2 regions of the Pseudoalteromonas sp. NCCP-2140 genome follow, and region 1 is predicted to be linked to the other one. Evidence: predicted binding sites of a transcription regulator. Region 1 holds the regulator's gene; the other holds the start of a gene.
The links. The regulator sigma-54, encoded in region 1, starts transcription at its own class of promoters, with help from an activator protein. The targets are predictions, from matches to a motif close to GTTGGCACGNNNNTNGNNT.
Positions count from the first base shown of each region.

Region 1 (3,168 bases):
AGTTATCAGACACACTACGTACGAGCGAAGGCAGTAAATTAACCGGAATATTATCAACGCAATAATAGCCCAAGTCTTCAAGTACTCGTAAAGCGACCGATTTACCTGAGCCTGAGCGACCGCTGATAATTATTAATTCCATTTATGCCTCTGCTGATATGACCTGAAACAGTTGCTGATCGGTAGTAGCACTACGCAGCTGTTTACAAAATTCTTTATCTTTAAGTCTATCAGCAATTGTTGATAAGGTCTTTAGGTGAAGCTGACAGTCACCATCTGGTACGATGAGTGCCACAAAAATATCAACTGGACGATTATCAATTGCATCAAAATTAATAGGGGATTCACTCACTATCACAAATGCATGAGGCTCATCTGCGCCGCTCATTCGGCCATGTGGAATAGCAATACCTCGGCCAATGCCGGTGCTACCTAGTTTTTCTCGGTTGAGTAAAGCATCTAGGATATCTTGTTGCGATAAATGAGGAAGCTGCTGGTGGGCCAGTTCGCTGATATATTCAAGAATTCTTTTTTTGCTATTAAAAAGGACCGCAGCTTTGCTGCAGTCCTGGTTAGTAAGTGAACTTAGTTTCATAATTTAATGTCGAGCTAATTTCTCTTTGTGTTTAATGACTTGGCGATCAAGTTTATCGATCAGTGAGTCAATGGCTGCGTACATATCTTGATGTTCTGTAGAAGCGAACAATTCGCCTCCGTTTACATGTAAAGTTGCTTCTGCTTTTTGGCTTAATTTTTCTACATCTAGAATGACATGAACATTATTAATATGGTCAAAATGCCTTTCTAGTTTTGCAAACTTGGTGTTTACATAGTCTCTTAATGAATCTGTGATTTCTACATGACGACCAGTTAAATTTAGTTGCATAAGCATTTTTCCTTCTATGTAAAACGTCTAAATCAGACTCTTACGCTGATTAGACGGAGGTATTGCTAGAGACTCACGATATTTTGCAATTGTACGTCTAGCTACTTTAATTCCTTGCTCAGCCAATATATCTGCAATTTTGCTATCACTCAATGGTTTAGCTGAGTTTTCTGCAGCGACTAACTTCTTGATTAAAGCGCGTATTGCTGTAGAAGAACACTCACCACCATTTTCGGTGCTGACATGGCTTGAGAAGAAATATTTCAACTCAAAAATACCCCGTGGGGTATGCATATATTTTTGCGTTGTTACCCGTGAAATCGTCGATTCATGCATTTCGACCATTTCAGCAACATCATTTAGCACCATCGGCTTCATTGCTTCAGGGCCATGCTCAAAGAAAGCTTGTTGTTGTTGAACGATACAGTTGGTCACTTTTAATAGCGTATCGTTACGGCTTTCTAAGCTTTTAATAAACCACTTAGCTTCTTGTAAGTGAGAGCGAATAAATTGGCTGTCGCTACTTGATTTTACAGAGCGAGACATCGCCGCATATTGGCTGTTCACTCTAATCTTTGGCATACAGTCTGGGTTTAACTCGACTACCCAGCGACCTTTTACTTTTTTTACTGATACATCAGGTATGACGTACTCAGACTCTTCGCGCACTATGCTATCCGCAGGCTTAGGATTTAAGCTGTGGATGAGCGTCATCACTTCTTTAAGCTCGTTTTCTTTAAGCTTAGTCTTTTTCATCAAAGTTCGATAGTCGCGACTCGCTAATAATTCGATATGCTCAGATAAAACCATTTTAGTTTCAGCTAAATATGGCGTATTAGCATCGAATTGGCGTAACTGAATGCACAGACATTCTTGTAAACTGCGTGCGCCAATACCCACAGGATCAAATAACTGAATTCTTTTTAAGACCGCTTCGACTTCATCAAGTTCGATTTCTTCTTCATCGTTATTTTGATTAAAGCTTTCGACTATATCTTCACAGCTTACCGTTAAAATACCTGAGTCATCGATAGCTTCTACAATTGCCACAGCAATCGCTTCATCAGTAGGGCTAAATGGCGTGAGCTGTAATTGCCACATTAGGTATTCATGAAGGGTTTCGGTTGATGCTCCCTGATAGATAGATTCATCTTCAGGCATTGGCCCTGACGATGTTGAAGGGGCGGCACTCATGTACTCATCCCACGTGACGTCCATTGCTAAGTCATCGCTTACGGTGTCTTTATTGAGAGCATCACTACTTTCTTGCTCGTACTCGCTAGGTGCTTCTTCGGCAGACGCGCTGACTTGCACATCGTCAGGCTCCGCTTTTTGCTCATTCTTGCCGGTGCTTTCTTCATTGTAATCCGCTTCTTCCACTTCAAGCAGGGGATTACTATCAAGCGCTTCTTGAATTTCTTGCTGGAGATCCAATGTACTGAGCTGCAACAAACGAATCGCTTGTTGCAGTTGTGGAGTCATTGTAAGTTGCTGGCCCATGCGCAGCTGTAATGATTGCCTCATGTATCCCTAACAATCCTTTTTAAGTTATCGATAACTGTATAAACACAGTTATCGATTTATTGTCATTGTTATAAGTCTAGCAGATGCTCTAGTCGCTGGCGTAATGGTTACAGCCTGAATTGCTCGCCTAGATATACATCGCGTACAGTTTGGTCTGCTAATACGTGCTCAGGTGTGCCTGATGCAATTAGCTCCCCATGAGAAACAATGTAGGCTTTTTCACAAACATCAAGGGTTTCTCGAACATTATGGTCAGTAATTAGTACACCGATACCACGATTTTTTAGGTGCTCAATAATTTTCTTTATATCTAACACTGAAATTGGATCAACACCAGCAAAAGGCTCATCTAAAAGGATAAATTTAGGATTAGCGGCTAATGCGCGAGCAATTTCTACACGGCGTCGCTCACCACCTGACAGCGCCATACCTTGGCTGTCACGAATGTGTTGAATACTAAACTCATCGAGTAAGCTATTGAGTGTTTCTTCGCGGGTGGTTTTATTTAGATCTTTACGAGTTTCTAAAATGGCCATCAAGTTTTGGTAAACCGTCAACTTTCGAAAAATTGACGATTCTTGTGGCAGATAGCCAATACCTAAACGCGCACGGCTATGCATTGGTAAAAGGGTGATATCGTTATCATCAATACTGATTTTACCTTTGTCGCTAGGTACTAGGCCTACAATCATATAGAAGGTCGTTGTTTTACCTGCGCCATTTGGACCAAGCAAGCCAACAATACTGCCAGCTTCAAC
Region 1 is NZ_BRCZ01000003.1:473,566-476,733, reverse strand. It holds gene rapZ (RNase adapter RapZ) at 1-142, opposite strand, end outside; gene ptsN (PTS IIA-like nitrogen regulatory protein PtsN) at 143-595, opposite strand; gene hpf (ribosome hibernation promoting factor) at 599-886, opposite strand; gene NFU46_RS08810 (RNA polymerase factor sigma-54) at 914-2,410, opposite strand; gene lptB (LPS export ABC transporter ATP-binding protein) at 2,518-3,168, opposite strand, start outside.

Region 2 (3,168 bases), 440 kb from region 1:
CTTCACTTAATAACTCTGCTTCAAGCTTCTCAAGTTCAGGTTCAAGCTTATCAGCAGGACGGCACGTAATTGCTTCAGCCCCCTCTAGTACACGCTCTTGTAGCTCTTTATTCATTGGCGCCGGTGTTGCACCATACTCGCCTTTGAGTACACCCGCAGTTTCTTTAGTGATGGTTTTATAACGCTCGCCAGTCAACACATTAAGTACCGCTTGAGTACCTACAATTTGCGACGTTGGTGTAACTAGAGGAATGTAACCTAAGTCTTCACGTACACGCGGGATCTCAAGTAATACTTGATCAAGCTTATCAGCAGCACCTTGTTCTTTAAGCTGATTTTCCATGTTAGTTAACATACCGCCAGGTACTTGGGCTAATAAGATACGACCATCAACACCTTTAAGGCTGCCTTCAAATGCAGCGTATTTCTTACGTACATCACGGAAATAAGCGGCAATTTCTTCTAACTCATTTAAATTAAGGCCGGTGTCACGCTCTGTGCCTTCTACGATTGAAACAATAGTTTCTGTGGCACTATGACCATAGGTCATACTCATTGACGAAATCGCCGTATCAAGCATATCGATACCCGCATCGATTGCTTTTTGGTAAGTTGCAGTACTTAAACCTGTCGTCGCGTGGCATTGCATCGCAATAGGAATAGATACAGTTTCTTTTAAGCCTTTGATCAACTGTTCGCAATCATATGGCTTTAATAAACCCGCCATATCTTTGATACAAATTGAATGACAACCAAGATCTTCTAGTTGTTTTGCAAGTTCAAGCCACATATCAAGCGTATGGACTGGGCTTACTGTGTACGAAATAGTACCTTGGGCATGAGCACCTACTTTAACTGCAGCTTTAATGGCTGTTTCAAGGTTACGCACATCGTTCATCGCATCGAAAATACGGAAAACATCAACACCGTTTTTGTGGGCACGCTCAACAAACTTTTCGACTACATCATCAGCATAATGACGGTAACCTAGAAGATTCTGTCCGCGTAGTAGCATTTGTTGCTTAGTGTTTGGCATTGCCGCTTTTAGCTCGCGAATACGTTGCCAAGGATCTTCACCTAAATAACGGATACACGAGTCAAACGTCGCACCACCCCATGATTCAATTGACCAATAACCCGCATTATCGAGTTTTTCTGCCATGGGTAGCATGTCGTCTAAGCGCATACGCGTTGCCAAAAGAGACTGGTGTGCGTCACGCAATACTAATTCGGTTAATTTTAATTTAGCCATGTTTAAGCTGCCCCGTTATTTTTGTTTATTTCGAAATTGAGCAATTGCAGCGCTGATTGCTGCAATATGTGCCTGTGGCACACCCTGTTGAGGTTGAATTTTTGCTGTACGCGTAGGTTCTGCAGTTGCAGGATCATCAAATCGACCCACCAGCTTTGACATTAAAGTGACTGCTGAAATCAAAATAGTCAGAAAAACAAACACGCCTACCATGCCTGTCACCATCAAACTGGCCGCAGTGGTGAGTAATCCACCTATATCCATACGACTCCCCTCGCTTACTTAAAATAAAAAGTTATTTTTGTTAAATAATTATGCACCAATAATAACAAACAAAATTCATTTGTATAGCACCATTGTAAATTGGTAAAACCAATTAAATTTAAAATAACATGACGCACATATAATTAACACCCCACTATTAGCGCATTTAAAGCCCCGTTATAGATGATATAAATAGTCAATATAGCCAGACGTTATATGTTCAGCTATTAATCAACCATAGAAAAATACCTAAAAACCACGCACAACAAGGTGTTAGAGCTATCCACTAAAAATAAAGTTAAATTGGTCTTACCAATAACAGTAGCGATTCTCTTTTTCTTCATTCAGCTCAATATGAAAAAATATCACTATGAATAAGTTACATGCTTACTCGTAAAAGTTACCAAATGATGAACCCTATAAAGAACGACAAAAACACATAACCCATTGAAATATATAAGATAAAACTTCTGGCACAGAACTCGCTTCAGTTACATCGAACTTAAGAAAATTTAAATAGCCAAGGAGACCACTATGTTACGCTGGACAATTACTTTTTTAGTTATCGCGTTAATCGCAGCAGTGTTAGGTTTTGGCGGTATCGCAGGAGCCGCTGCAGGCATCGCTAAGATTATCTTTTTTATATTTTTAGTATTACTAGTTATTTCGCTGGTATCAGGAGCACTTAGAGGCAGTGTCCCTAAGTAGTTAAAAGCAGATAACCACTTACTTTATTTTAAATTTACAAGGAATTTCATTATGAAAAATTCAACTTTAAAAGCCGCTACTATCGCCCTATTTTCAGGTTTATTCATCATGGGTTGTGAAGACAACTCTGCTGAAGACGCAGGTGAGCGTATTGATGAAGCAATTACTGATACACAAAATGCAGTTGAAGATGCATGTGAAGAAGTAAAAGAAGGTGTTAACGCAGAAGAAACAAACTGCTAATAACACCTTACTTAAGAAAAGCGGCCAAGTGCCGCTTTTTTGTGTATGCAAGTTAGCAAGTTAGCAAGTTAGCAAGTTAGCAAGTTAGCAAGTTAGCAAGTTAGCAAGTTAGCAAGTTAGCAAGTTAGCAAGTTAGCAAGTTAGCAAGTTAGCAAGTTAGCAAGTTAGCAACTCTAGGATGCCTGCTGCTTGTGTCAAGGAGCTCGCAACTTTACTCTTTCTCCCTAGAAACCCGTTAACTTGTTGGGTTTCGCTCCGCTCTACCCTACGTCACGTAGGTCGTCATTTATGGCGACACATAACCGCTAACATTGACGGGCTAAAGCCCGACCTACGACTTAAACGTAGATTTAAGAAACATCGCGCGAAATAAATTTCACGCCTACGTGGGGTTAAACCGCTGCTACATCATGCTCGCAACTTTACTCTTTACCCTAGAAGCTCGCTAACTTGTTGGGTTTATCTGAAAGCTGATAGCTATGAGTGCGTTGGGTTTCGCTCCGCTCTAACCTACGTCACGTAGGTCGTCATTTATGGCGACACATGTTTTCATTCATACGTGACGGGCTAAAGCCCGACTTACAGCCGCATTAATTCAGGGAATCGCGCGAAATAAATTTCACGCCTACGCGAGCCTCAAGCTTGCTAATTTACTCTTTCCTCTAGAAACTCGCTAACTTGTTGGGTTAATCTGAAAGCTG
Region 2 is NZ_BRCZ01000003.1:29,742-32,909, forward strand. It holds gene oadA (sodium-extruding oxaloacetate decarboxylase subunit alpha) at 1-1,252, opposite strand, end outside; gene NFU46_RS06780 (OadG family protein) at 1,268-1,516, opposite strand; gene NFU46_RS06785 (DUF1328 domain-containing protein) at 2,051-2,224, shown strand; gene NFU46_RS06790 (hypothetical protein) at 2,276-2,467, shown strand.
Region 2: a site for sigma-54 is predicted at 1,986-2,004, ahead of NFU46_RS06785 (DUF1328 domain-containing protein). Genes of this name have one in related genera too.